Regions from separate parts of the Pseudomonas sp. ArH3a genome, predicted to be linked through region 3. Evidence: predicted binding sites of a transcription regulator. Region 3 holds the regulator's gene; each other region holds the start of a gene.
What was found. Region 3 encodes FliA, which starts transcription of late flagellar genes. Its sites were predicted from a motif close to CTAAAGTTTNNNNNNNNNNNGCCGNTAA; they were not measured.
Positions count from the first base shown of each region.

Region 1 (9,996 bases), 1.7 Mb from region 3:
CGCGGGTACGCCGAGGCTGGTGACCTGACGGCCTTGCTTGACTTGGCCGGCGCGGGTCCATTGCCACCAGCCGTAAAGTTGCAGGGCGGCGTAGACCACTTGCAGGAGCATGTCGGAATAGAGTTTTACGTCGAAGAATACCCAGGTGTAGAGCAACACCATGACCAGGCCGATGGGCCAACACCAAGGGTTCTGCTTGACCGTCAGCCAGACGGCAATCACTCCCAGGGCGGCGGCGAACAGTTCAAGCCCGGACATGGTGGTTCCTTGGGAGAGTGGGAGAGGGCGGTGATTGTAACCAGAGGTGAGTTTTCTTCAAACGTTGGTGTGAGTACATATCCGTTATTTGGGTAACGGCGGCTTAGGGTTCCGCTCTTACAGCGGGTCACTTTTGTAAAGACACAAAAGTAACCAAAAAGTCTTCGCCCCACCACTTGGCACCTCGCTGTGGCTCGGTGTGTCCGCACGCAGGCTTGAATCCGTGGGCCGCCGCCATGGGCCATCCTTGGCCCATCGCGGCTAACCCGGCGTCCTGCCGGGTTACCCACGGATTCAAGCCTGCGTGCGGCCAGCGTGGTTTAACGGGGCGCCTCAGATCAAGATCAAGATCAAAAGCAAGAGCACGGCGGCCTAGTAGCCGACCTGAGTGGTAGAAGCAGAAGCAGGGCAGAAGCACAGCAACACAGCTTCTGCCTGATGTAATGAGATCTAAATGTGGGAGCGGGCTTGCTCGCGAATGCGGTGGGTCAGTCAACTCACTTGTATCTGACACCACCGCATTCGCGAGCAAGCCCGCTCCCACATTTGATTGAGTTCGGCTTCCAGGATCAGGTCGGCTGTAAGGCCGCCTCGGCTTTGCTTTTGATTCAACCACTCAGGTCGGCTACTAGGCCGCCGTGCTGTTGATTTTGATCTTAGGCGCCCCGATAACCCCCTAGCCCCCCCAGCTCCCATAGCAGCCCAGCAATGCGATCTAAACCTTAAACTGGCGCAACAACCCATCCAACTGTTCACTCAACCCACGCAAATGCGCACTCGCCACGCTGGACTGCTGCGCCGCCAGCGCGGTGCTGTGAGACAACCCGGCCGCCTGGGTAACGTTCTGGTTGATGTCTTCCACCACATGCGCCTGTTGCAACGTCGCGCTGGCAATCGAGGCATTCAACCCGTTGAGGTTATGCAAGGCCTGCCCGATGGCAGTAAGGCTGGCACCCGCCTGGCCGGCCTGTTCAATGGTCAGTTGCGAAGCGCTGTGGCTGTCGCTGATCACCTTCACTGCCGCTTCCGAATGACCTTGCAGGCGCTCGATCATCACCTGGATTTCAGCCGTGGATTTTTGCGTACGCTGAGCCAGCAGCCGCACCTCATCCGCCACCACGGCAAAACCACGGCCCTGTTCCCCCGCGCGTGCAGCTTCAATCGCAGCATTAAGCGCCAGCAGGTTGGTCTGGTCAGCGATGGAACGAATCACCTCAAGCACGCCGCCAATCTGTGTGCTTTCGCTGGACAGCGTGCGGATCACCTCCACGGCCTGGCTGATGGTGCTGGAGAGCTGATCGATCTGCAGCAAGCTGCCGTCGATATTCACCTGGCCTTGCTGCGCCTGGGCCTGGGCGTCACGCATTTCGCTGGCGGCATGCTCGGCGTTTTTCGCCACGTCCTGCACGCCATAGGTCACTTCATTGATTGCCGTCGCCACCAGCTCCATCTGCTGCGACTGCTGCTGGCTGCGGTCATGGGCCTGGCTGGCGTTGGTGCCCAGCTCCGTTGACGACTGGCCCAAGGCGTTGGCGCACACCTGCAGTTGGCCGACCACCTGGCGCAGCTTGGCGGTAAAGCTGTTGAAGTGTTTGGACAGTTGGGTGACTTCGTCGCGCCCATGGGTATCGAGGCTGCGCGTCAGGTCGCTTTCGCCGCTGGCAATATTGGCCATAGCGTTCACCGCCGCCTGCAAGGGTTGCACGATGCTGCGGGCGATCAGCACCACCAGCAACGTCATCACCAGCGCGATGCCCAGGACAATCAGCGAGGTTTTCCACACCTGGCCATTGAATTCGGCTTGCACATCGTCCACGTAAACGCCGGAGCCGATAATCCAGCCCCAGGGTTCGAACAGTTGGATATACGAGGTTTTTTCCACCGGCGCTTCGGCACCCGGCTTGGGCCAGCGGTAGTTGACGATGCCGGCACCTTTGGCCTTGGCCAGGATCACGAACTCGTTGAACACTGCAAAACCGTCCGGGTCGCGGATCGCCGAGAGGTTCTTGCCGTCAAGCTTGGGGTTGGCCGGGTGCATGATCATCACCGGCGTCAGGTCGTTGATCCAGAAGTAATCGTCGTGGTCGTAGCGCAGGCCACGCACCGCGCTCAAGGCTTGCTGCTGCGCGGCTTCACGGGTCAGTACCCCGGTTTTTTCAAGGTTCTGGTAATACGCCAGCACGCCGCTGGCGGTCTGCACCACATGCTGGGTCTGCTGGCTTTTGGCCTGGTAGAGGTCGCCGTGGATCTGCTTGAGCATCAACAGCCCCAAGGTCAGCAGCATCAACACGGCGACTATCAGGATCAGCCAGAGGCGGCGGCTGATCGACATGCTGCGCAAACTGTTCATCGTCCTGTCACTCCATGCTTTTATATTTTTGGGCGCTGCATCGACATTTCCGGCTTGTCTGATAGGCTTTCGGCCTGTAATCGAAAAACCTGAGTACTCCCTGATTTTTCACGAAATTTTTGCAGATCGATGTTGAAAATCAGCACCGGAATTTGAGTGCGCTCGTCAGTGAACTATTAAAAAGACAGTCAAGGCATGCCGCTGAGCATGACCTTCGGGGGAAGCATGGATTTTTGGACCGCCATACAGGCATTGATTCTTGGCGTGGTGGAGGGGCTGACCGAGTTCCTGCCCATTTCCAGCACCGGCCACCAGATCATCGTCGCTGACTTGATCGGCTTCGGCGGCGAACGCTTTGAGGCGTTCAACATCATCATTCAATTGGGCGCGATCCTGGCCGTGGTCTGGGAGTTTCGCCGCAAGATCCTCGATGTGGTCACCGGCTTGCCGACCCAGCGCAATGCCCAGCGTTTCACGGTTAACCTGATCATCGCCGTACTGCCGGCGATCGTGCTGGGGGTGATTTTTGCCGACTTGATCAAGCATTACTTGTTCAACCCGATCACCGTGGCCACAGCCCTAGTAGTGGGTGGCGTGATCATGTTGTGGGCGGAACGCCGGCAGCACGCGGTTCACGCCGAAACCGTGGATCAGATCACCTGGAAAGACGCGCTCAAGGTCGGCATGGCCCAGTGCCTGGCGATGATTCCGGGCACGTCGCGCTCCGGCGCCACCATCATCGGCGGCCTGTTGTTTGGCCTGTCGCGCAAGACCGCCACCGAGTTTTCGTTCTTCCTCGCCATGCCGACCATGGTCGGTGCGGCGGTGTATTCGGGCTACAAGTACCGTCACCTGTTCCAGCCCGATGACCTGCCGGTGTTCGCGATTGGTTTTGTCACCTCGTTCATCTTCGCGATGATCGCGGTCAAGGCCTTGCTCAAGTTCATCGCCAGCCACAGCTATGCGGCCTTTGCCTGGTATCGGATCGCGTTTGGCCTAGTCATTCTGGCGACCTGGCAGTTCGGCTGGATCGACTGGTCTGCGGTCAAGCCATGAACATTCAGCACCCGCGCCTGAAGGCGTTGATCTTTGGGGTGCTGTGCGCCGCGCCGCTGATTGGCGCGGCGTTGGTGTGGTCTCGCGGTGAGACGGTGATCCCGCTGGCGGCGTATGGTGTGGTCAGCGTGGTGGCATTTTTTCTGTACTGGGGCGACAAGCGCAAGGCACAGACAGAGGGCCCGCGCGTTCGCGAAAACATCCTGCATGCCGTGGAGCTGGCGGGCGGCTGGCCTGGAGCATTGATCGCCCAGCAGGTGTTCCGGCACAAGACGCGCAAAGTGTCATATCAGGTGCTGTTCTGGGTGATTGTGTTGCTGCACCAGGTGTTCTGGCTTGACCAACTGTTCCTGGGCGGTACCTTGCTGTCGGTGTTGTAGGGCAGAGGCGCTAGGAATATTCCCTACAAAGCTGTGGGAAGCACCTTACCCAATCATTGATAGGAGCCCGCACCACACTGGCGTTATGCTCCAGGCACTTGAATGCACTGGGCCAACACGAATGTCTTTCTCGGATTCATTGCTACGCCATTCAGCGACTGAGCTTGGCGCACTGATTCAACAGCGCAAGCTCACCTCCACCGCCATTGTTTCCACCTACCTTGCCCGTATCGAGGCGCAAAACCCTGCGATCAACGCGCTGGTGCAAGTGTGCGCCGAGACGGCGTTGGCCGGCGCATGGGCGGCGGATCGGGCCGTCGCTCAAGGTGAGTATGGCGGCGTGCTGCAGGGCGTTCCCTTTACCGTCAAAGACGTTATCGATACCTGTGGGGTGGTGTCGGCGGCGGGTTTGGCTGAGCGCGCTGACTACCGGCCGGCGCAGGATGCCGTGGTAGTGGCGCGTATGAAAGCTGCCGGCGCCATCCTGCTGGGCAAAAGTAACTGCCCGCCGGGCGGTGGCGGTGGGGTGACCGACAACCCCGTCTATGGCGCCACCCTTAACCCGCATGCGCTGTCCCATAGCCCAGGCGGCAGCAGCGGCGGCGAAGCGGCGGCCATTGCTGCGGGGCTTTCACCGGTGGGGTTGGGCAGTGATTCCGGCGGCAGTTTGCGCGTACCGGCGCATTTTTGCGGTGTTAGCACCTTAAAACCCACCACTGGCCGCGTGCCTAACACCGGGGTTTTCGATCACCCGGGCGGGTTCAGTGACTGTCGCAGCCAGATTGGTCCGATGGCCCGGCATGTGGAAGACCTGGCCTTGGTGCTCCAGGTGATTGCCGGCGAAGATGGGCAGGATGCCGGCGTAATTCCGATGCCCATACGCGCTGTAGAGGCTCAAGCGCTGAGCGGCTTGCGCGTGGCTTGGTATTGCGACGGCGGTATAGCGCCCGCTGACGAGATAACTCAAGCCACGCTGCAGGTAGCCGCCAATCTGTTGGAGCGCGCGGGCGCCGTCATCTATCCAGCGTTCCCATCGGTACTGAGGCACTCACGCGAGATTACCGAGCGCTACTGGGCGATGAGCAAAGGCACCGGTGCGCAGTCGATAAAACTGTTTGCCGACTGGGATCAGTTTCGCAGTGGGATGTTAGGTTTCATGGCGGACTACGACCTTATCCTGTGCCCGGTTGACGCCGCGCCCGCGTCGCGGCTGGGTGCCGAACGGCCGGGGCTGTTCAGTCACACCTTGCCGTACAGCCTGGCGGGTTGGCCCTGTGTGGTCGTGCGAGCAGGCACCGATGCTGCGGGATTGCCGGTAGGCGTGCAGATCGTCGCGCGCCCGTGGCACGAGCATTTGGCGCTGGCGGCGGCGATGGCTATTGAGCGCGCCGTGCCTTTTGTCAATCCAACCTGAGCCCCACTTGCGTGCGCTTGGGCAGTTTGCTCACCACCAACTGGTGAGAACGCTGCAACAGCCCACGCAGTTCCTCGGCGCCGATCGGGTAGGGCGTGTTCATGATGACCCACTGGGCTCGCGCCAGGTAAGGCGCCGGATGGATGCCGGGGCGGTCCACGTGGCCGAGGAACAGTTCTTTGTCGACCTTGAACGCCAGCGACTCGCCGCGCAGGTTTTGCAGGGCGAACATCTTGTTGCCGGCAATCGAGAACACGCGCACGCCGCCCCATTTGCAGTCTTCCCGCGCGCCGGGCAGGCTCAGGCAGAAAGCGGCGACCTGTGCTTCAGTCATTTTCATAGCAAGCGATCTCCGCAGCCCTTGAAGGCTTCTTCCAGGTAGTCGATCCAGGCACGAATGGCCGGCAGTACGCCGCGACGGTGCGGGTACACCGCCTGCAACCAGCCTCCCGGCGAGGACCATTGCGGCAGCAGTTGCACCAATTGGCCGCTGGCCAATTCCTCTTCGCAATACATCATCGGCAGTACGGTAAAGCCCAAGCCTTTCAGGGCGCAGGCTTTGCGCACAATGAAGTCGTCGATGCCCAGGCGTGCTTCCAGCGCCAGGTCTTCGCTTTTGCCTTGTGGGTCGATCAGGCGCAGGTGCACCAGGCGGTCGGCTTCCAGGGCGCCCAGTACCGGCAGTTGCTTGAGGTCTTCGAGGCTGTCGATTTGCCGGCCTTGTATGAATTCAGGGCTGGCCACCAGGATGGCCTGGGCCTGGCGCAGGCGTTTGGTCACCAGCAGCGGGTCTTCATCGCCTGACTCGCGCACGCGCAGGGCCACGTCGATACCTTCGGCCACCAGATCAACGCGGCGGTTCACCAGCATCATTTCAAGCTGCACCAGCGGGTGGGCGGCGAGAAAACCGGCGACCATGTCCGGCAGCAGGTGCTGGGCCATGCCCACCGGGCAGCTGACCCGCAGGCGCCCGCGCGGTTCGCTGGACATGCTGGCCACCGCCTCGTCGGCCATTTCTGCTTCCAGCAGCATGGCCTGGCAATGGCGCAGGTAGCGCTCGCCGACGGCGGTGAGGGTCAGTTGGCGGGTGGTGCGTTGCAACAGGCGTGCGCCGAGACGTTCTTCCAGCTCGGCAATGCGCCGTGAAAGCCGCGACTTAGGGATGCCCAGCAGCCGTCCGGCCGCCGCAAAGCCGCCGGCTTCGACGACTTTGGCAAAATAGTAGAGGTCGTTGAGGTCTTGCATGGTCAACCTATTGTCCTGTCAGTGGGACGAACTATCCGCGTCTGGCGAGGGCAAATCCACTACAAATATTGGAGGCTGCTGTGGCGAGGAAGCTTGCTGCCGCAGGGGGGGCGCAGCGGCCCCGCTTTGGCCCGACGCTGATGGGCGAGCTCTACGACCGGATCATCACGGGCGAGCAGGGCGGCTCCCTGCGCGCCGCGCTCAACCGTCGGGGCCCGTTCGGCAAGGTGGCGCGGGCGATTCGCAAGATTCATGGGGGCTACCACCAGCATTTGGACGCGGGGGAACTGGCCAGGGGGGCGATGATGAGCGTGCCGAGTTTTCATGCGCACTTTCGCACGGTCACCGACACCTCGCCGATGCAATACCTCAAGTCCACGCGCCTGCACCAGGCGCGCTTATTGATGCTGCGCAACGACATCACCGCCGCCACGGCCTGCGCCAAGATCGGCGTCGATTTATGTGTCGTCGCATTGATTGCGATGAGCAGGCCTGGTGTTGTGGCGAGCAGGCTTGCCCCGCTCGCCACAGGGTTACTTGTGTGCCCTGAACGTCGTGATCAACAGGGCCAACCCGGCAAATGCCGCGCCGGTCAGCGCCTGGCCCTGCCAACTGTAATGCTCGGAGGCAAAGGCTCCAGCCGCCGAACCCAAGGCGCCGCCGATAAAGTAGACCACCATGAACACCGTGTTGAGTCGGCTAGTCGCGGACGGCTCCAGTGCCAACACGCGGGTCTGGTTGGCCAACTGGTTGATCCGGTTACCCAGGTCCAGACAGGTCGCCGCGATCAAGATCGGCCACCACCAGCCGCTTGGCCCGAGGGTATAGATCAGGATAAACGCCACCAGCACGGTGGTGATGCCCGCGCGCTCGAGCAGACGCCCATGGCGTCGGGTTTGTTGGCCGATGGTCGATGCGCAAAGAATACCGACGATGGCCGAGAGGCCCAGCAGGCCTGCCTGGGCACTCGAGAATCCATACGGCGGCAAGGCCAGCAGGGCCGCCATCGAGCCCCAGAACACATTCAAGGCGCCAAACACCAGGGCGCCTTTGAATGCTGATTGGCGCAGGGTCGGGTATTGCCTGGCCAGGCCCCACAGGGATTTGAGCAAGGCGCCATACGCGAGCTTGCTGGTTGAAATCGACACCGGCATACGCGTCAGAATCGCCATGAACAGCAGCACATCCAGCGCCGCTGCCAGCGCAAACATGCCGCGCCAGCCCAGCCATCCGCTGACCACGCCGCTGACGGTCCTGGCAAGCAACCCGCCGGCAGACAAGCCGCTGACCATCAAGCCCAGTACGGCGCCTTTTTGCTCAACGGTACTCAGGTCCGAAGCGGCGGGAATGATCACCTGCGCGCTGATACCCGACAGCCCCAGCAGCACGCTCGCCACCAGCAGCCAGGCATAGGTCGGCGCTGCGGCCGAGGCCAGCAGGCTGATGAAGTTGAGGCACAGCACGGCCAGGATCAGCGTGCGCCGGCTGATCCGGTCGCCCAGCGGCACGAACAGCAGCAGGCCGCTGGCGTAGCCCAATTGCGTGAGCATCGCGATTTGCCCGACGTGCGCGGTGGACACCTCGAAGGTGTTAGCAATCAGCGGCAGCATGGCCTGGTTGTAGTAAATCGTGGCAACCGAAAATCCGCAGCAGATGGCGAGGATCAAGGTCAGGCCCTTGGTCAGGGCGGGAGAAGGTGGGTGCATGGGATGGCCGGTGGCTGTCGGGTCAGCCGGCGAGAATGAAGTGAAGCACGGGTGAAATCCAGTGCCGCAGAGGTGTGGGCATCAAGCCGACTGGAATGGTTTTTTGCAAAAAAGCATTGTCCTGCTGGCAGGACGAACAATCATATTTTGCCCCTCTAATCGATCATTGGGTTCGTGTGTAGGATCAACCTCACTCGATCGCCTAGCCGCGATCCTCACTTGGAGATCCCACATGAAACTGTTGCATATCGATTCCAGCATCCTCGGCGACAACTCGGCTTCGCGTCAGCTCAGCGCTGCTGTGGTCAAGGCCTGGCAAGCGGCTGAGCCGGGTGTGGAAGTGACTTACCGTGACTTGGCGAGCGAAGGCATCAGCCACTTTTCCGGCCTGACCCTGGGCGCCCTGGGCACCGCTGCCGAGTTGCGTGACGCAGTACAAAAGCACGAGGCTGACCTCAGCGCTTCGTCGCTGGCTGAGTTCATCGCCGCCGACGCTGTGGTGATGGGTGCGCCCATGTACAACTTCTCGGTACCTTCTCAGCTCAAGGCCTGGATCGACCGCATCGCCGTCGCCGGCCAGACCTTCCGTTACACCGAAGCCGGCCCTGAAGGCCTGTGCGGTGGCAAGAAGCTGATCATCGTTTCCACCGCCGGCGGTTTGCATGCCGGTCAGGCGAGCAACGTCGGCCACGAAGACTACTTGAAACTGGTGTTTGGCTTCCTCGGCATCACCGACATCGAGTTCGTCCGTGCCCAAGGCCTGGCCTACGGTGAGGAAGTGCGCAGCAAGGCGTTGAGCGACGCTAACGTAGTCATCAACGAACAATTGTTCGCCGCCGCGTAAGGCTTGTGTAAAGTTCGCCTTTGTCCGGTTCCAATCTGAAACCGGGCGCCTAAACTCTGTATTCTGGTCGTCTCAAAACGACCGGAGTACGGAGTTTTTTCGTTTGCCCGCTGTCACTACTTTGGCCCAGGTTATGCAGGCATGGGTTTATCACCCGGTGTGAGCACCTTGAACCATGGACTTTTCATACAGATATGCCGCGGGTGTTGAACGTGGTCACGCAGCAAAGGTGGACATCCCCATGATGCGTCTTTGTGCTGTTTTGGTACTCTCCCTGCTCGGTAGCCTGATTTCAGTGCACGCCGCCCCGGCGCCGCACCCGCATTGGAGTGTGGGTTTCCATCGCATGACCTTTCTCGACCCGCTGGACCAGCAGCCGATGAAAGCCATCGCGTTTTACCCGTCCACCGACGATGAGCACAGTACGCAATTGGGCGCCTATCACGTCGCCGCCGCTGAAGACTCCAAGGTCGCCATTGGCCGCTTCCCGATGCTGATGCTGTCCCACGGCAACACGGGCACACCGCTGGCCCTGCACGACCTGGCCACCTCACTGGCGCGCAAGGGTTTTGTGGTGGTGGCGGTGTTGCACCCCGGCGACAACTACAAGGACCACAGCCGCCTGGGCACCGTGAGCAACCTGTATGGTCGGCCGATCCAGATTTCCGAAGCGATCACCGCCACCCTCAGCGACCCAATGCTGTCGCCATTCGTCAATATCGACCAGGTGGGCGTGATCGGTT
Region 1 covers NZ_CP080330.1:3,295,215-3,305,210, forward strand. Annotated here, with positions in the region: gene pnuC (nicotinamide riboside transporter PnuC) at 1-258, opposite strand, end outside; gene K0P33_RS14990 (methyl-accepting chemotaxis protein) at 974-2,608, opposite strand; gene K0P33_RS14995 (undecaprenyl-diphosphate phosphatase) at 2,834-3,664, shown strand; gene K0P33_RS15000 (DUF1294 domain-containing protein) at 3,661-4,044, shown strand; gene K0P33_RS15005 (amidase) at 4,166-5,458, shown strand; gene K0P33_RS15010 (MmcQ/YjbR family DNA-binding protein) at 5,445-5,798, opposite strand; gene K0P33_RS15015 (LysR substrate-binding domain-containing protein) at 5,795-6,703, opposite strand; partial or broken gene K0P33_RS15020 (AraC family transcriptional regulator) at 6,832-7,140, shown strand; gene K0P33_RS15025 (MFS transporter) at 7,237-8,409, opposite strand; gene K0P33_RS15030 (FMN-dependent NADH-azoreductase) at 8,642-9,253, shown strand; gene K0P33_RS15035 (dienelactone hydrolase) at 9,495-9,996, shown strand, end outside.
Region 1: a site for FliA is predicted at 2,675-2,702, ahead of K0P33_RS14990 (methyl-accepting chemotaxis protein). Genes of this name have one in related genera too.

Region 2 (9,996 bases), 1.7 Mb from region 3:
GGCACCGGGTTTTCGTCGTTTGTGCACCTCAACAGCCTGCCCATTGCCTTGCTGAAGATCGACAAGAGCTTTGTCGGCGGTATGGAAGAGCGCGAAGAAAACCGCAAGCTGGTGCACGCCATGATCAACCTGGCCCACAACCTCAACCTGGAAGTGGTGGCCGAAGGCGTGGAAACCCCTGAGCAGCTGGCGCTGTTGCGGTTGTTCGGCTGCGACCAGGCCCAGGGTTACTTGATCAGCAAGCCGTTGCCGTTGCCGGAGTTGGTGGAATATTTGACGTTCGGCAAGAGCCAGCAGGCGCTGCTGGGTTAGGTTGCGAACCCAATCAACACTGTGGGAGCTGGCTTGCCTGCGATGGCATCACCTGGTTATGCCTGACACACCGAGGTGCCTGCCATCGCAGGCAAGCCAGCTCCCACATTGACCGAGTACATCCTATTAGTCAGGTTGCATGGCTTGGAATACAGGCTGTATTTCCGGCTCCCGGCGAATCATCCGCTTCATCTTCGCCTCAAACGCCCACGTCAGGCTGACTGCCGCACACGCCAGGCCTAGCGCCAAGCCCCACCACACGCCGGTCGGCCCCCAGCCGAGGGTGAACGCCATCAACCACGCGGCCGGCGCGCCGATCAGCCAATAGCAGCCCAAGCCCACCAGAAAGGTGGTCTTGGCATCTTTCAGCCCACGGATGCAGCCCATGGCGATGGTCTGCACACCGTCGAACAACTCAAACCACGCGGCTACGGCCAGCAAGCTGACGGCCAGGACGATAACGTCATGGAACGCCGGGTCGTTATGGTCGAGAAATAACCCGATAAGCGCATCGGAAAACAGCCACAACACTGCCGCAAATCCCAACATCACCACCGCGCCAAAGCCGATACCAACCCGCCCCGCCATGCGCGCCTGCAGCAACTGCCCGGCGCCGTAATGCTGGCCGATGCGCATGGTGATCGCGTACGACATCCCCGCCGGCACCATGAACGCCACCGAAACAATCTGCAGGGCAATCTGATGCGCCGCCAATTGCGTACTGCCCATGGTGCCCATGCACAGCGCGGCGAAGGCAAACAAGCCGACTTCCACCGCGTAGGTGCCGCCAATCGGCAGGCCCAGGCGCCACAGCTCGCGCAGATACTGGGTGTTGAGGCGCAGCAGGCCCGAACTCAGTGGGTAGGCCGCATACGCCCGGTTACTGCGGATGTACCACATCAGCGCCAGGGCCATGCCGTTGGCGACAATGGCCGTGACCAGGCCGATGCCCATCAAACCGAGTTTCGGCAGGCCGAACATGCCCTCGATCAGCGCATGGTTGAGGAAGTAGTTGAGCACCGTGCCGCACAGGCTGATCACCATCACCGGCGTGGCCTTGCCGATGGCACTGGTAAAACCGCGCAACGCCATGAAGCTCAGGTAGCCGGGCAGGGCGAACGGCAGGATGGTCAGGAATTGCCCCGCCGCGTGCACGTTGGTTTCGGTTTGGCCAAACATCAGCAGCACCGGCTTGAGGTTCCACAGCAGCAAGCCGGCCACCAAGGCCATCAGCCAGGCGAGCCAAAGCCCGGCCTGGGTCAGGCGAGTGGCGCCTTCGATGTCGCCCGCGCCGTGGCGGATGGCCACGAGGGTGCCGACGGCGGCAATCACGCCGATGCAGAAAATCGCCACGAACGAATAGCTCGCCGCGCCCAGGCCGCCACCGGCCAAGGCTTCGGGGCTCAGGCGGGCCATCATCAGGGTGTCGGTCAGCACCATCAGCATGTGCGCCAACTGTGAGGCAATCAACGGCCCTGACAGCCGCAGAATGGCCCAGAGTTCAGTACGCACCGGAGGCTGCATGATCATCACGCTCAAAAAGTCGAAGGGTTGGGAAAGGGTTGATTCTCGGCGCTCCTGACGCATTACACAAAAGGATAAAAGCGATCGTTTACATGATTAAAACTCATGGTAGGGTTCGGTATTGCCCTGTCGCAGGTTCATTTATGCCACGTCGTCTCCCCCCGCTTTATGCCCTGCGCGCATTCGAGGCAGCCTCACGGCACAACTCCTTCACCCGGGCGGCGCAGGAACTGTCGATCACGCAAAGTGCCGTCAGCCGGCATATCCGCACGCTCGAAGAGCATTTCGCCTGCCGCCTGTTCCAGCGTAGCGGCCGCAACCTGCAGCTCACCGAAGCGGCGCGCCTGCTGCTGCCCGGCGTGCGTGAGGGCTTCGCCGCCTTGGAGCGGGCCTGTCATACCCTGAATGCCGAAGACGACATCCTGCGCATGAAAGCGCCATCGACCCTGACCATGCGCTGGTTGCTGGCGCGCCTCAGCCGCTTCCGGGCGTTGCAGCCGGGCAATGAGGTGCAACTGACCAGTGCGTGGATGAGCGTGGATGAAGTGGACTTCAACCAGGAGCCGTTCGATTGCGCGGTATTGCTCAGCTACGGGCATTTTCCGGCGGACTGGGAGGCCAGCTACCTGTTCCCCGAGCTGCTGATCCCGGTGGGCGCACCGAACCTGCTGGAAGACGGGCCCTGGGATGTCACACGCCTGGCGTCCGCTGAGCTGCTGCACCCAACGCCCGACCGCCGCGACTGGCGCAATTGGCTCGAGCGCATGGGGCTGTCGTCCCAGGTGTCGCTCAAGGGCGGGCAAGTGTTCGACACCCTCGAATTGGGCATGATCGCTGCCGCGCGCGGGTACGGCGTCTCTATGGGCGACCTGCTGATGGTGGCCGAAGACGTGGCCCAGGGGCGATTGAGCCTGCCGTGGCCGACAGCGGTGGCGAGTGGGGAAAATTACTATTTGGTGTGGCCTAAAACCCGTCCCGGCGGTGAACGCTTACGGCGGTTGGCGGAGTTTCTCCAGGGTGAGGTCAAGGCCATGGAATTGCCCCAGGTCGAGCGCCTCGACTGAGGCGCTACACACCTTTGTGCAATCGTTTGCGCGATACCCCTGTGAATCGCTCAAGTATTGCCCGCGCCCGCCGAAGAAGGTGTGTTGGAACGCACCGTGCCAACGTTTCCCACCCGATAATTTGCCGAGCAGCGCTAAGAGATCAGGATGATCCTGGCCTCGGCCAGGAGCTGTCATGTCTCAACCTCGTGCTCGGATTGCCTCCCAGTTAGGCCTCGCACTCGCCGTGATTCTGGCTGTCGTTATCAGCGGCAGTACGGTTTTCGCCCTGCGTTCCCTCGACTCTGCCAACCTCGACACGCGCGAGGAGCACCTGGCCAGCGAGGCGCGCTTGCTTGCTGACCAACTCAATACCTTCCACAGCACCTTGCGCGAAAGTACCCAGCGTTTGAGCGGGCTGTTTGAAAAGCGCTTCGGCGCCGGTTTGAGTGTGCGTGGGGAGCAGCAGGTCACGGTGGCTGGCGTACAGACACCGAGCCTGTTCTTGGGCCTCGACCTGTTGAACAACAATTTCGATGAGGTCGATGAATTCAAGGACACCTCCGGCGGTGTGGCCACCGTATTCGTGCGCAGCGGCGAAGACTTCATTCGCGTCAGCACATCCCTGACCAAACAAGACGGCAGTCGCGCCATCGGTACGGCCCTGGACCACCAGCATCCGGCTTATCAACGGCTGCTCGCCGGGCAGAGTTATGTCGGCCGTGCTGTGCTGTTCGACCGCTCCTACATGACCCAGTACACCCCTGTGCGCGATGCTGCCGGCAAGGTGATTGCGGTGCTGTTTGTCGGTTTCGACTACACCGACGCGCAGAAGGCCCAGTTCGATAACCTCAAGCGCTTCCGTATCGGCCAGACCGGCTCCCTGGCCTTGTTGGACGAACAGAAACACTGGCTGGTGCCACCGGCCGGCGTGCAGGCGCTGGACCAGGCGATCCCGGTGATGCTCGACCTGGCCAAGAACCCAGGCAAAGGCAGCTTCTGGAGCGACAAGAACGAAGATTTCTACAGTGTCTCGGTACCGTTCGACGGCGGCCCGTGGGCGGTGGTGGCGAGCATGCCGAAGTCCGAAATCCGCGCAGTGACCTGGGCGGTGGGTATTCGCCTGGTGATCGGCAGCGTGCTGGCGATGTTGCTGGCGGTAGGCGCGGCGGTGTGGTTGCTGCGCAGCAAATTGCAGCCGCTGAGTGACTTGGTACGCCAAGCCGAAGCCCTCGGCGCGGGTGATTTGAGCGCGCGTCTCAATGTGTCCAGCCATGATGAAATCGGCCAATTGGCGCGCAGCTTCAACCAGATGGGTGAAGCGCTGTCGACCATGGTCTCGCATATCCGCAAGGCCGCCGAAGAGGTCAACGGCCGTGCCCAGGCGTTGTCCGGTTTGTCGGGTGGCGCCTATGAAGGCATGGAGCAGCAGTCCGGCGAGATCACCAGCATGGCCGGCGCGGTGGAAGAATTTAGCGCCACCTCGCTGAACATCGCCGACAACATGGGCAACACCGAGCGGTTGGCCCAGGAAAACGCGCAGCAAACCCGCATCGGCCGGACCTCGATGCAAGAGGCCTCGTCGTCGCTGGAACATATCGCCACCGCGCTGAACAGCACGGCCACGGTGATCAATACCTTGGGCCAGCGCTCCCAGGAAATCGGCGGGATCGTGGGTGTGATCACCTCGATTGCCGAACAGACCAACCTGTTGGCGCTCAACGCGGCTATCGAAGCCGCCCGCGCCGGTGAACAAGGCCGCGGTTTTGCCGTGGTCGCCGACGAAGTGCGCAACCTGGCCTCGCGCACCCGCCAGGCCACCGATGAAATTTCCGGGATGATCCAAAGCATCCAGCAGGAAACCGGCAACGCCATCAGCACCATGGAACACGGCAACGTGTTGATGCAGGAAGGCCTGTCGCTCAACGCCGACGTGGCTTCGGCCCTGGCGCGGATCGACGAGCAAAGCCGCTCGGCGGGTCAGCAATTTGCGGCGATCACCACCGCTACCCAAGAGCAGAGCAGCACCGCGACCTTGCTGAGCAGCAACTTGCAGAGCATTGCGCTGGCCAACAGCGAGCAGCGTGAAGTGGTGTCGAACCTGGCGATTACCGCTAAGGAGCTGGAGACCTTGGCGGCAGGTTTGCGGCATGAAGTAGACCGGTTTCGCTGAAGGCGACACAAAAGCGCCCGCTACTGAGCAGCCCCTGTGGGCGCTGGGCTAGCGGGTTTTGAGCGCGTTCGCCAGGCGCAGCATGGCGGTTTCGATTTCATGTGCGGTCAAGGACGAGTAGCCCAATAGCCAGCCCTGTTTCTTTTCGTCACCGGCATACAGTCGGCTGAGACCGGGCAGTTGCACGCCTGCGCTGGCGGCCTGGCGGATGGTTGTTTCTTCCGACCAACCTTCATGCAACACGCAGGGGATTTGCAGGCCTCCCTGGGGCCGAGATGCCGTGACGACATCGCCCAGGTGCTTGCCGATGGCGTCGAGCATGATGGCTTGGCGCCCGGCATAGAGTTTGCGCATCGCGCGTACATGGGCGTTGTAGTGACCGTCCTCCATAAAGCGCGCCAGTGTCAGTTGCAGGATTTGCGGCGTGTGGCCGTCCATCATGCTGCGGGCGTAGGTGAAGGCTTTGGTCAGTTCATGGGGCAGCACCATGTAGCCCATGCGCAAGCCGGGGTAGAGGGTCTTGCTGAAGGTGCCGATGTAAAGCGTGCGCTGATACTTGTCCAGGCCCTGCACGCAGGCAGTGGGTTTGCCGTCGTAGTGAAACTCGCTGTCGTAGTCATCCTCGATGATCCATTTGCCTTTTTCCGCGGCCCAGTTGATCAATTCAAAACGTCGCTCCAGCGTTAACGTGGCGCCGGTCGGGTATTGATGAGAGGGCGTGACATACACGCAATTGGCGCCGCTGCGGTCGGCGTGCAGCAGGTCGGTGCGTATGCCCTGACCATCGACATCGATGGGCACTACCTTGGTCTCGGCGGTTTCAAAGGCTTTCCTGGCGCCAAAGTAACCCGGATTCTCCAGCAGGATCGGTTTGCCGACGTCCACTAGCAACTGCGCACACAGAAACAGGGCCTGGCGAGTGCTGCTCAGCACCACCACCTGATTGGGGGAGCACTTGGCCCCACGTTCGAGGTTCAAGTAGGTGGCGATGGCGTTGCGTAACGGCTCGGCCCCTTGCGGGTCACCGTGCAACAGCACGCTACTGCGACAGTCTTTCATCACCTGGCGTTGCAGGCGCTCCCAAACGTCGGTCGGGAAGGAGCGGGTTTCGGGCAGGCCAGTGGCGAATGCTTTGATTACCTGTTGGTCGCACACGCCACCGCTGTCGAGGATCATTCGCCCCCGCTGGCTCAAGCCGGCGCCGCTTATCGCCTGGCTGCTTTTGACTTCCTGCGCCTTGATGCGTCGGCGGGAGGCGCCGCGCAATTGGGCGCCTACGGCCTCGCACACATAACTGCCGGAGCCCTCGCGCCGTACGATGAAACCATCGCGTTGCAACTGCACGTAGGCGTTCTCCACCGTATCGCGGGCAATGCCTAATGACTTGGCCAGTACCCGCGTCGCGGGCAGCTTCAGGCCGGGCGCAAGCGCCCCGTCGAGGATAAGCGCACGCAGTGCGCGCTGAATGCGTTGGTGCAGATCCAGAAGCTGAAACTCTTCCTCGTTGAGCCGCATCTGCAGCGTTTCCAGCTCGAAGGTTTTCGCCATGCGGTCTGCCCCATTTGGATGAATTGGTCTGCAACAGCAGGCCAGTCTAGCCGTAGGCTTGCACCTGTGTCTCAGGCTTTCCCCCGATAACTGACCCATCAGGCGAGGCTCAATCCCTCTTATTGCAAGGAGCAACACACCCATGTCTTCTCTGGTATCGCCGTCGTCGCTACGCCTGCGCGACCTTTTCCCGCCCGTGATTGCGGGGCTGATTTCAGTCATCGTCAATTATGGCGGCACGTTTATTCTGGTGTTTCAGGCTGCCAAGGTGGCCGGGCTCAGTCCCGAACTGACAGCCTCGTGGGTTTGGTCGATTTCAATTGGCGTTGGCGTGACCGGGCTGTTTCTCAGTTGGCTGAGCCGTGAACCGATTATCACCGCGTGGTCGACCCCCGCCGCAGCGTTTCTGGTGGTCGCGCTCTCTACCACGCCCTACGCCGAGGCGGTCGGCGCTTACATGATTTCAGCCGCTGCGTTTGTACTACTGGGGCTGTCCGGCTTCTTTGAAAAAGTCATTCGGCTGGTTCCGCCGGGCATTGCTGCGGCCATGCTGGCGGGCATTCTGCTGCAGTTTGGCATCGGCGCGTTTGGTGGCATGAGCCTGGACCCTGTCTTGGTCGGGTTGTTGATTGCCGCTTATGGGGTACTCAAGCGGTTTACCGCCCGCTACGCCGTCGTTGGCATTTTGGTGCTGGGGTTGGCATTTCTGCTGCTGCAGGGGCGCGTGGATCTGTCGAGCCTGTCCTTGCAGTTGGCCGCGCCGGTATTCACCGCGCCGCAGTTCTCGCTCAATGCGCTGCTCAGTGTGGCGCTCCCGCTGTTTCTGATCACCCTCACGGGCCAGTACATGCCGGGCATGCTGGTATTGCGCAACGATGGTTTCAAGACCAGCGCCAACCCGATCCTGACGGTTACCGGGCTGGGCTCGTTGTTAATGGCACCGTTCGGCTCTCACGCGTTCAACGTCGCAGCGATCACCGCCGCCATTTGCACTGGCAAGGAAGCTTCGCAGGATCCGCACAAGCGTTGGGTCGCGGGGGTTGCCGCAGGTGTGTTCTACATACTCGTCGGGGTTTTCGGGGTGACGCTGGCCGCCGTATTCATGGCGCTCCCGGCGGCGTTCATTACCACACTGGCCGGGTTGGCCCTGCTTGGCACCATCGGCGCCAGCCTGGCCAACGCTATGGCTGACGTCACATCCCGTGAAGCCTCGCTGATCACCTTCCTGGCGTGCGCCGCAAATATCACCCTACTGGGGATCGGTGGAGCGTTTTGGGGATTGCTGATCGGATTGGCCGCGTACGCGCTGCTCAATGGCCGCTTGCCACGTCGCAGCGGGCAGGTTGCGCCGGTTTCCGAGGCGGTGGTGACGGCCAAGGAAGGGGCCTAATGATGGGTGCCCCTCCAGTAGAAATCGCCAAGGCCTGCGAGTGGCCAAGGCGCTGGATAATGGGGCGGTGACCGATACCTAGCGCTCGCCCAGGCCTGGGTCCACGCGCTTGCCGATATCCTTGAGGCGCGCCAGTTGATCGACCATGCCTGGCGCCTCGTCCAGGCTGCTGACGAAGGTCCACAGGTAAGTCATCACGGCGTACACGTGGCCGGCCTTGACTGCCGGCGACAGCGCCAACTGACTGATCGCGACCACAAACAGCAGGGCTGCCAGCGTACCGATAAACAGGAACGCGGCGGCTTCGCGGTCAGACAGCCAGATGCGCAGGCGCGACAGTACTTGATAGTGGCGCTGCAAGGTCTGTGCGCCGACCTTTTCCACCAGGCCGATTTCCTTCTCCAGGCGGTCGTTCAAGCGTTCATGCAGCTCCTGATTGCGCCGTGCAAAGCGTGGCAGCAAGGTGGTGCACAACAGCAACGCGGTCAGGCATGCCAGGCCGATCCACGGTTCGATCACCAACAACATCACCGCCGCGCCGACGATCGACACCAACGCCGTGGCGATGATCGGCACGTGTTTTTCGAAGAAGTCGACAAAGTCCCGTGCCAACACCACCCGCGCCGCAGCCCGTGAGGTGCTGTGGTTTTGCAGGCGCTGATTGAGGATCACCGGCACCGCGAGGTCGGCATAGATCCGCGTGAACGTGCGCGTGTCCAACGCCCGACGCGCCGCCCCGACGACCCAGAACGCCAAGACTACGGCGGCGTAGAACAACGCGCTGCCGGCATCGCCACGGATAATTGAATCCACCGCGAACCCGGCAAACAGCGGGTACGCCAGCAGCAGCGCATTCTCCAGTGCAACCAGCGACAAGGTGCAGAACAGCTTGCCGGGATAAGCCCGAGCGATGGCTTTCAACGTCTGGCTGGCGGACTGTTGGCCGATTTTCTTGCTTTCTTCGATCAGAATTTTCGGGGTGGCGGATGACATGGGGTGCACCAAAGGAGTGATAGACGCTATTATTGAGCGACTGCTCAAGTATCCTTGAGCGATCGCTCAAAAAGCAAGCGCCGTTTATCTACCGGCGCCTGAAGGAATTGCCCATGTCGCGTATCGACCGTAAAGACCAGATCATCGCCGCTGCCCTGGAACTGTTTCGCAGCAAGGGGTTTGCCGATGTGTCCACCCGCGACTTGGCCGAACATGCCGGCCTGTCGCGCAGCCACGTCTACCACTACTTCAGCGACTGGAACGAATTGCGCCGCGAAGCCTTTGTGCGTTTTGCCAATGAGCAACTGGATGAAGTGCGCGCGCCGCTGGTGGGCTTGCCGCCGCTTGAGGCGCTGGTGGGTTTCTTGCGCGACTGCCTGCCGTGTACCGCCGATGCCGGCTGGGCACTGTGGCTGGACGCCTGGGACGAGGCGATGCACGACCCGCAAATGGCCCAGGCGTATTTGGTGATCAACGCCCAATGGCAGGGCATGCTCGCCGAGGTGATCGAACAGGGCGTCGCCGCTGGCGTGTTCCGGTGTGATTCGCCCCAGCGCGCTGCCCGGCAGATCTTCGCGATGGCGATGGGTTATGCCGATGACCTGATGTTGAATCCCTCCACCGAGTCGGCGGAGTCGGTGTTGGATGAGGTGATGGAGGTGGCGAGGCTGTTGCTGGATTTGCGCGCCTAGGCCTCCGCACCACTTTTAGCGGCCACCGCATTCTTCTGTGGCGAGCGGGCTTGTTGTGGCGAGCGGGCTTGCCAAAACAATCCTGCTCGCCACGACAGCCGACGTGCCGCAGATTTTGGATTTTCAAGCTAGCCCACCGCTGCAGGCCGGTACTGCAATGCCTCGGCCAAATGATGCCGAGTGATGTGCTCAACCCGCTCAAGGTCGGCCAGCGTGCGCGCCACCTTGAGCAAACGGTGAGCCGCTCGCAACGACAACGTCAGCCGCTCGCAGGCGCTTTCCAGCCAGCTTTCATCGGCTTTCGCCAGTTGGCAATGTTTG
Region 2 covers NZ_CP080330.1:6,759,946-6,769,941, reverse strand. Annotated here, with positions in the region: gene K0P33_RS31300 (bifunctional diguanylate cyclase/phosphodiesterase) at 1-312, shown strand, start outside; gene K0P33_RS31295 (NorM family multidrug efflux MATE transporter) at 439-1,842, opposite strand; gene K0P33_RS31290 (LysR substrate-binding domain-containing protein) at 1,980-2,900, shown strand; gene K0P33_RS31285 (methyl-accepting chemotaxis protein) at 3,076-5,052, shown strand; gene K0P33_RS31280 (PLP-dependent aminotransferase family protein) at 5,101-6,600, opposite strand; gene K0P33_RS31275 (benzoate/H(+) symporter BenE family transporter) at 6,743-7,990, shown strand; gene K0P33_RS31270 (ABC transporter six-transmembrane domain-containing protein) at 8,069-8,983, opposite strand; gene K0P33_RS31265 (TetR family transcriptional regulator C-terminal domain-containing protein) at 9,097-9,675, shown strand; gene K0P33_RS31260 (YifB family Mg chelatase-like AAA ATPase) at 9,804-9,996, opposite strand, start outside.
Region 2: a site for FliA is predicted at 2,950-2,977, ahead of K0P33_RS31285 (methyl-accepting chemotaxis protein). Genes of this name have one in related genera too.

Region 3 (9,996 bases):
TTGATGACCACTTCTTCCTGGCCCACCAACTGATCGACGACAAAGCCGATGCGCTGGGTGCCCACGGACAAGATCACCACATGGCCTTCGTGCTGCTCTTCATGTTTGGCCGATGCCACCAGCCAGCGCTTGAGGTAGAACAGTGGCAACGCCTTATCGCGCACAATCACCACTTCCTGGCCGTCCACCACGTTGGTGCGTGACAGGTCGAGGTGGAAGATCTCGTTGACGTTGACCAGCGGGAAGGCGAACGCCTGGTTGCCCAGCATCACCATCAGGGTCGGCATGATCGCCAAGGTCAACGGCACCTTGATGACGATTTTCGAGCCCTGGCCCTTGGTCGAGTAAATATTGATCGAGCCGTTGAGCTGGCTGATCTTGGTCTTCACCACGTCCATGCCCACACCACGGCCAGACACGTCGGAAATCTCGGTCTTGGTCGAGAAGCCCGGGGCGAAGATCAGGTTGTAGCACTCAGTGTCGGTCAGGCGGTCGGCGGCGTCTTTGTCCATCACGCCACGCTTGACCGCGATATTGCGCAGAATCGCCGGGTCCATGCCTTTGCCGTCATCGGTGATCGACAGCAGGATATGGTCGCCTTCTTGCTCGGCCGCCAGAATCACCTTGCCGTTACGGGACTTGCCCGAGGCTTCGCGTTCTTCCGGGGTTTCCACGCCGTGGTCAACGGCGTTGCGCACCAAGTGGACCAGCGGGTCGGCCAGGGCCTCGACAAGGTTTTTGTCGAGGTCGGTTTCTTCACCCACCAGTTCCAGGTTGATTTCTTTCTTGAGCTGGCGTGCCAGGTCGCGAACCAGACGTGGGAAGCGGCCGAAGACTTTCTTGATCGGCTGCATCCGCGTTTTCATCACCGCGGTCTGCAAGTCAGCGGTGACCACGTCGAGGTTCGACACAGCCTTTTGCATGGCTTCATCGCCGCTGTTCAAGCCCAAGCGCACCAGACGGTTACGCACCAGCACCAGCTCGCCGACCATGTTCATGATGTCGTCCAGGCGCGCGGTATCAACGCGCACGGTGGTTTCGGCTTCACTGGCAGGCTTGTCGGCCACCGGCGCCGCCGCAGCTCGCGCAGGTGCCGGGGCGGCTGCAGGGGCTGGAGCGGGTTTGGCGGCAGCCGGGATGGCGGCCGGTGCGGGTTTCGCCGCTACCGGGGCGGCAGTCGCCGCAGCGGCCGGGGCCACTTCGGTGAACTTGCCTTTGCCGTGCAAATCATCCAACAGGGCTTCGAACTCGTGATCAGAGATCAGCCCGTCGCCCGCTGGTGCCGCACTGGCAGGTGCTGCACCGGCGACTGGGGCTGCGGCGGTCGCGGCAACTTGCGGCAAGGCTTCAGCGACAAACGTGCCTTTGCCATGCAGCTGGTCGAGCAACGCTTCGAATTCGTCGTCGGTAATGTCGTTGCTGGCCGGGGCCGCTGGCGCTTTCGACTCGGCGGCGGGTGCCACCACGTCAGCGGCGAACTGGCCTTTGCCATGCAACTGGTCGAGCAGGGATTCGAACTCTGCGTCGGTGATGTCTTCGCTGGTCGGCGTTGCGGGCGCAGCAGGCGCTTGCGGCGCTTGCGGCGCCTCAGCCTCGGCCTTCACCGCACTGAGGGAGTTGAGCAACTGCTCGAACTCGCTGTCGGTCACATCCGCTTCCGGCTCAGCAACCGCAGCAGGCGCTGCTTCCACCACCGGCGCAGCCGGGGTGGCGGCAGGTTCTGCCAGGCGCGCCAGGGCGGCCAGCAGTTCCGGCGTGGCCGCTGTGATCGGGGCACGTTCGCGCACTTCGCTGAACATGCCGTTGACCGCATCCAATGCTTCCAGAATCACGTCCATCAGTTCCGAGTCGACGTGGCGCTCACCCTTACGCAGGATGTCGAACACGTTCTCGGCGATGTGACAGCACTCCACCAGCTCATGGAGCTGGAGGAAGCCGGCGCCCCCTTTTACAGTGTGAAAACCGCGAAAAATTGCATTGAGCAGGTTCGCATCATCCGGTCGACTTTCCAGCTCGACCAGTTGTTCGGACAGTTGCTCTAAAATTTCGCCGGCCTCTACAAGGAAATCCTGAAGGATTTCTTCATCGGCGCCGAAGCTCATGTGGGTGCTCCTTAGAAGCCTAAACTGGATAACAGGTCATCTACGTCATCCTGACCTGACATAACGTCTTCACGTTTATCGGCATGAATCTGCGGACCTTCACCCTTGGCGAGATGTTTTTGTGGATCTTTTTCCGAGAGGATCGCTTCGCGGTCATGTTCGATGCCGGCAAAACGATCAACTTGGCCGGCCATGAGCACCAATTTGAGCAGGTTGCTTTCCACTTCGGTGACCAGTTGGGTCACGCGTTTGATCACCTGACCGGTGAGGTCCTGGTAATCCTGGGCCAGCAGAATGTCATTGAGGTTGCTGGCAACCGTACGGTTGTCCTGCTCGCTGCGCGACAAAAAGCCGTCGACCCGACGCGCCAAATCACGAAACTCTTCGGCCCCCACTTCGCGACGCATGAAGCGGCCCCAGTCAACGCTCAGGGCTTGTGCTTCGGTGGTCATGCCATTGACCAAGGGCGTTGCGTTTTCCACCAGGTCCATGGTGCGGTTGGCCGCCGCCTCTGTCAGCCTGACCACATAGGACAGGCGTTCGGTGGCATCGGTAATTTGCGAAATTTCTTCGGCCTGGGGCATGTGCGGGTCAATCTGAAAATTGACGATCGCACTGTGCAGCTCGCGTGTGAGCTTGCCCACTTCCTGGTACAGGCCGCGGTCACGGGTCTGGTTAAGCTCATGGATTAACTGCACCGCGTCGCCGAACTGGCCTTTTTCAAGGCTTTCAACCAACTGGTGAGCATGCTTTTTCAGGGTCGACTCAAAGTCTCCCTGTGACGTTTCTTTATGCTCCATAGCTCCCCCGTGGCAGCATCAATGACCGATGCGTTCGAAGATTTTTTCGATCTTCTCTTTCAAGGCCTGTGCAGTGAATGGCTTGACCACGTAGCCGTTTACCCCAGCTTGGGCGGCTTCGATGATCTGTTCACGCTTGGCTTCGGCGGTCACCATCAACACAGGCAGGCTGCGCAGTTTTTCATCGGCGCGCACGTGGCGCAGCAAGTCGATGCCGGTCATGCCCGGCATGTTCCAGTCGGTTACCAGAAAGTCAATGCTCCCGCTGTTGAGGATCGGAATCGCCGTAATGCCGTCATCCGCCTCGACCGTGTTAGTGAACCCAAGGTCACGCAACAGGTTTTTTATGATCCGCCGCATCGTTGAGAAGTCATCAACGATGAGGATTTTCATGTTCTTGTCCAATTCGACCTCCAAGCAGTCTTAAACGCGCCCAGCACCTGGACGCGCCATTTCAATCAACAGGCGTTACACAAAAAGGACTGCCCAGGGCACCACGCAACGAACCCGCGAAAGCATGCAGCCTTCGCGGTAGCGTCTGCAGTGTCCCCACACTGCCTGTCAGCGCGTGCGCCACTCTCCCAATCGCCCCCGCAAGCGGGCTGCGCACTGGCTGTGCAACTGGCTGACACGCGATTCGCTGACCCCCAGGACCTCACCGATTTCCTTGAGGTTCAGCTCTTCGTCGTAGTACAGCGACAACACCAGTCGCTCACGCTCCGGCAAATTGGCAATCGCGTCCGCCAACGCCCCCTGGAAACGTTCGTCTTCCAGGTCGCGCGACGGCTCCAGATGTGCACTCGCGCCATCCTCGTGCAGCCCTTCGTGTTCGCCGTCCTGCAACAGGTCGTCGAAACTGAACAGGCGGCTGCCCAAGGTATCGTTCAAAATCCCGTAGTAATCGTCGAGACTCAATTGGAGTTCGGCCGCAACTTCATGATCTTTAGCGTCACGACCGGTTTTTGCTTCAATTGAGCGAATTGCGTCACTGACCATTCGCGTGTTGCGGTGTACCGAACGCGGCGCCCAATCCCCTTTACGCACCTCATCGAGCATCGCGCCACGTATACGAATACCCGCATACGTCTCGAAACTCGCGCCTTTGCTCGCGTCGTATTTGGTCGACACTTCGAGCAAACCAATCATGCCGGCCTGGATGAGGTCTTCGACCTGCACGCTGGCGGGCAGGCGTGCCAGCAAGTGGTAGGCAATGCGCTTGACCAGCGGCGCATAGCGCTCGATCAACTCGCCCTGGCTGTCACGTGCCGACTTTTTGTAAAGGTTGTAGCCGCTGGCTGTCATAGCACCGGTCCTGCGCTCGTCTGATGCACCAATCGCTCGACGAAAAACTCCAGATGCCCCCGAGGGTTAGCGGGCAACGGCCAAGTATCGACCTTCTGAGCAATAGCCTTGAACGCCAATGCGCATTTGGAACGAGGGAACGCTTCGTAGACTGCACGCTGCTTTTGCACAGCCTTGCGTACACACTCGTCATAGGGAACTGCGCCCACGTATTGTAGGGCGACATCGAGGAAGCGATCCGTGACCTTGGTCAACTTGGCGAACAGGTTTCGCCCTTCTTGCGGGCTTTGGGCCATGTTGGCCAACACGCGAAAGCGATTCATGCCGTAGTCACGGTTAAGCAATTTGATCAGGGCGTAGGCGTCGGTGATCGACGTAGGTTCGTCGCAGACCACCAGCAACACTTCTTGCGCGGCGCGCACAAAGCTGACCACCGACTCGCCGATCCCGGCGGCGGTGTCGATCACCAGCACGTCGAGGTTGTCGCCGATATCGCTGAACGCCTGGATCAGGCCGGCATGCTGCGCCGGGCTCAGGTGCACCATGCTCTGGGTGCCCGAGGCGGCCGGCACGATACGAATGCCACCGGGGCCCTGCAGCAGCACATCGCGCAGCTCGCAGCGGCCTTCGATCACATCGGCAAGGGTATGTTTGGGTGTCAGCCCCAGCAGAACGTCGACGTTCGCCAGGCCCAGGTCAGCATCCAGCAGCATGACGCGACGGCCAAGCTCTGCCAGGGCCAGGGACAAATTCACTGACACGTTAGTTTTCCCGACGCCACCTTTGCCGCCGGTCACCGCGATCACCTGTACGGGATGCATGCTGCCCATTTTATTTCTTTACCTTGTCTTGCTTAGACGCAGGCTACATGGCTTGGCCGCGTGAATCGCTTGCAGACCATCGATGTAGGTACATTTCACGGTGTTCATCCCGCCTCAACCGACCCGTTTTGCCGGGTGGTGGTAAAGGTCGGCGAACATATCGGCCATCGCTTCCTCGCTAGGCTCTTCTTGCATTTGCACGCTGACAGCACGGCTGACCAACTGATGACGGCGCGGCAGATGCAGATCATCCGGAATCCGCGGCCCGTCGGTCAGGTAAGCAACCGGTAATTCATGACTGATAGCCAGGCTCAGCACTTCGCCCAGGCTCGCGGTTTCGTCGAGCTTGGTGAGGATGCAACCGGCCAGGCCGCAGCGCTTGTAGCTGTGGTAGGCAGCGGTAAGAACCTGTTTCTGGCTGGTGGTTGCAAGCACCAGGTAATTCTTCGACTTGATGCCACGCCCGGCCAGGCTTTCCAGCTGCATGCGCAGCGCCGGGTCGCTGGCTTGCAGGCCGGCGGTGTCGATCAGCACCACGCGCTTGCGCAGCAGCGGGTCGAGGGCGTTGGCCAGGGACTGGCCCGGGTCGACGTGGGTCACCGACACATTGAGGATGCGGCCCAGGGTCTTGAGCTGCTCCTGGGCGCCGATGCGGTAGCTGTCCATGCTCACCAGCGCGATGTTCTGCGCGCCGTACTTGAGCACATAACGCGCCGCCAGCTTGGCCAGGGTGGTGGTCTTGCCCATGCCGGCAGGGCCGACCATGGCAATCACACCGCCCTCTTCCAGGGGTTCGATTTCCGGGGTGACGATCATGCGCGCCAAGTGCGCCAGCAACATGCGCCAGGCTTGGCGCGGCTCCTCGACCTCGGCGGTGAGCGCCAGCAAGTCACGGGACAACGGGCCGGACAGGCCGATCCGTTGCAGGCGACGCCACAGGTTAGCCTGTTGCGGCTTACTGCCTTGCAACTGGTTCCACGCCAAGGAGCCCAACTGTACTTCGAGCAGCTCACGCAGGCCATTGAGTTCAAAACGCATCGAATCAAACACGCGTTGGTCGACTGCGGCGGCCGGTGCCGGCGCTGCAGGACGTGGCGGCTCTTTGAATGTTGGTTCCACCAGCGGCTCGGAAGCAGTAAGCGGCAGGCCGGCGAACAGCTGGCGATTGGTGGTGGCGTCGCTGTCGCCACGCATGCTCAGCTCAGCCTGGGCCGAGACAATGCGCGAGGCGGTCTTGCGCAACTCGTCTTCGAGTTCCATGTTCGGCACGCGCGGCGCCAGCGCCGAGGGCGTGTAATCCAGGGCAGCCGTCAGCTCGACACCGCCGGCAATACGACGGTTACCGATAATCGCGGCATCGGCGCCCAGCTCATCACGTACCAGTTTCATGGCCTGACGCATATCGGCGGCGAAAAAACGCTTAACTTGCATATCCCACTACCTCAGCCGTTGGGCCCTACTGTCGCGACGATAGTCACTTGCTTGTTGTCAGGAATTTCCTGATAAGCCAAAACGTGCAAATTCGGCACTGCCAGGCGTCCAAACCGCGACAACATCGCGCGGACCGGGCCTGCCACCAGCAGAATCACTGGGTGGCCCTGCATTTCCTGGCGCTGAGCGGCTTCGATCAACGAACGCTGCAGCTTTTCAGCCATGCTTGGCTCCAGCAGAACGCCTTCTTCCTGGCCTTGTCCGGCCTTCTGAATACTATTGAGCAATATCTGTTCCAACCTTGGCTCCAAGGTGATCACAGGCAGCTCAGACTCAACCCCTACAATGCTTTGCACGATTGCGCGGGACAACCCGACGCGCACCGCCGCCACCAGCGCGGCAGTATCTTGACTCTTAGCGGCATTGTTAGCGATGGCCTCGGCAATGCTGCGAATGTCGCGTACCGGCACCTGTTCGGCGAGCAACGCCTGCAACACCTTGAGCAATTGCGACAGCGACAACACGCCCGGCACCAGCTCTTCGGCCAATTTTGGCGAGGCTTTGGCCAGCAACCCCATCAATTGCTGGACTTCCTCATGGCCGATCAGCTCGTGGGAGTGCTTGTACAGAATCTGGTTAAGGTGGGTGGCGACCACCGTGCTGGCGTCGACCACGGTGTACCCCAGCGATTGCGCCTGGCTGCGCTGGCTGACTTCGATCCACACCGCTTCCAGGCCAAAAGCCGGATCTTTGGCGGTGATGCCGTTGAGCGTGCCGAAGACTTGACCGGGGTTGATCGCCAGTTCGCGGTCGGGGTAAATCTCGGCTTCGGCGAGGATCACGCCCATCAGGGTCAGGCGGTAGGCGCTGGGTGCCAGGTCGAGGTTGTCGCGGATATGCACGGTGGGCATCAAGAAGCCCAGGTCTTGGGACAGCTTCTTACGCACGCCCTTGATCCGCGCGAGCAATTGCCCACCTTGGTTGCGGTCCACCAGCGGAATCAGGCGGTAGCCGACTTCCAGGCCGATCATGTCGATCGGGGTTACGTCGTCCCAGCCCAGCTCCTTGGTTTCCTGGGTGCGGGCCGGGGATGGCAGCAACTCCTGCTGACGCGCGACCTCCTGCAACGCTTGAACCTTGACGGCGTTTTGCTTTTTCCAGAACAGGTAGGCGCCGCCACCGGCCAGGGCCGCCATGGTCAGGAATGATACGTGGGGCATGCCCGGCACGATGCCCATGATCGCCATGATGCCGGCCGCCACGGCCAGGGCCTTGGGCGATGCGAACATCTGCCGGCTGATCTGCTTGCCCATGTCTTCGGAGCCCGAAGCACGGGTGACCATGATGGCCGCCGCTGTGGATAACAACAGTGATGGCAATTGCGCCACTAAACCGTCACCGATGGTCAGCAAGGCGTACACCCTGCCCGCATCGCCGAAGGTCATGCCGTGTTGGAAGATGCCGACGGCTATCCCGCCGATCAAGTTGATGAACAGAATCAACAGGCCAGCGATGGCATCACCGCGTACGAATTTGCTGGCACCGTCCATGGAGCCGTAGAACTCGGCTTCCTGGGCGACTTCCAGGCGACGGGATTTGGCTTGGTTCTGGTCGATCAGGCCGGCGTTGAGGTCGGCGTCGATCGCCATTTGCTTACCGGGCATGGCGTCGAGGGTAAACCGCGCGCTCACCTCAGAAATCCGCCCGGCGCCCTTGGTCACCACAACGAAGTTGATGATCATCAGGATCGCAAACACCACGATACCGACCACGTAGTTACCGCCGATCACCACCTCACCGAAGGCCTGGATCACCTTACCGGCGGCGGCGTGGCCGTCCTGGCCGTGGAGCATGACCACCCGCGTGGACGCCACGTTCAGCGCCAGGCGCAGCAGGGTTGCGATCAACAGAATGGTGGGGAACACCGCGAAATCCAACGGCCGCAGGGCGTAGACGCAGACCAGCAGCACGACGACAGACAGGGCGATGTTGAAGGTGAAAAACACGTCGAGCAGGAACGGCGGCATCGGCAACATCATCATTGCCAGCATCACCAGCAACAACAACGGCACACCCAGGTTGCCCCGCGACAAGTCAGTCAGGGTGCCACGGGCCGTGTTGAGCATTTGAGAGCGATCTACCACCGGTATTCCTCGTGTTCCTTGAAGCAAAGTTTTGACGCTGTGAGGCGTCCTGGAAGCGGTATTGCAAGAAGCCTTCCAACTTTGGATTCAGGCCGACGATCGTCGCGTGGGAACCGATTCAAGGGTGGGAGCTGGCTTGCCTGCGATTGCGGTGTGCCAGTCACCTCAAGGGCCAGCCATGAGTCAGTCATCGCAGGCAAGCCAGCTCCCACATTTGGATCTGTGTACATCTGCTGCCATTGAGGAAATTTCCGACAGGGTTTTAAGGTTGCCCCTAGGAAACTCGCTCTCTAGTCTCCGTACACCGCTGCAACCGCAGCGGCCGGGCGTCGCGGCCCGGTTTACTACGGAGCAAAAGCACCATCTCCCTTTCAGTAAGCGGTTTTTTATCGTCTACTGTGCGGCGCTATGGCGGCTGTGCGCGGGATACCTTCGGGTATGCCGGGTTGCTCCTTGACCGGTCCGCGAACCTGCGTACAGCTGCCACCCTCCATCGCGTCGCGGCGATCAGTGGCGGCTCCACTTTCGTAAGGAGCCTCACAATGATCAAACCCACCCCAAACCCCCCGCCCACCGTACTCTTCACCCTCATCGACAACATCAGCACCGAAGACCTGCTGGTCAACCTCACCGAAACCCTGGCTTCCGCCCACGCCCTGACCTGCGACTTCGCCTTTGACCTGGAAGGCACACAGCGAGAAGGCGCGCTGGGCATTGCGCAGTTGATTGAAGTGGGGCGATTGCTGGATGACAGGGAGCCGTCACGCGAGGCCCAACCGGGCAAACTCTAGGTAGGATCAACAGACTGATCGTTCCCACGCGGGAGCGTGGAAATGATCATAGAGCCTTCACATTCTCGGCCTGCAGCCCTTTTGGCCCCTGGGCAGTGTCGAACTCTACCTCTTGTTGCTCTTCCAACGTTTTGAACCCAGCCGCTGTGATTGCCGAATAATGGACGAAAACATCCGGGCTCCCATCGTTAGGCGTAATAAAACCAAAGCCCTTTTCCGCGTTAAACCACTTCACTTTGCCTTTTGCCATTGCCGTTCTCCTGACTTCGCGTTCGAGACCCCGTACGCACGTCGCTAAATAATCTTGATATGGAACGCGAAGATGCCCGTGGGCCGATGAATCCTCGCGAATTGCACGCGCTGGCCATTTTTCAGCCAACGCTCACCCGAACTCCTCAGATCCACACGCACGGGCTCTTCGCCGCTATCTAGTGCAATCCAACCTTCCCCGGTTTTTTGGCTATACGACTTGATCGTGCCCGTCACCGCTTCCATCACCGCTCCCTCTGCATCTCATAACGACTTGTGCGCAGTGTGTGCTGTCATGGAACCGCAGGAAGGCGTCGCTGGCTACTGTCAAAGTTGACAGGTAGACGAGTGTTAGC
Region 3 covers NZ_CP080330.1:5,013,243-5,023,238, forward strand. Annotated here, with positions in the region: gene K0P33_RS22870 (chemotaxis protein CheA) at 1-2,102, opposite strand, end outside; gene K0P33_RS22875 (protein phosphatase CheZ) at 2,114-2,902, opposite strand; gene K0P33_RS22880 (chemotaxis response regulator CheY) at 2,921-3,295, opposite strand; gene fliA (RNA polymerase sigma factor FliA) at 3,464-4,204, opposite strand; gene fleN (flagellar synthesis regulator FleN) at 4,201-5,034, opposite strand; gene flhF (flagellar biosynthesis protein FlhF) at 5,140-6,456, opposite strand; gene flhA (flagellar biosynthesis protein FlhA) at 6,468-8,582, opposite strand; gene K0P33_RS22905 (DUF6124 family protein) at 9,143-9,391, shown strand; gene K0P33_RS22910 (cold-shock protein) at 9,438-9,641, opposite strand; gene K0P33_RS22915 (cold shock domain-containing protein) at 9,686-9,886, opposite strand.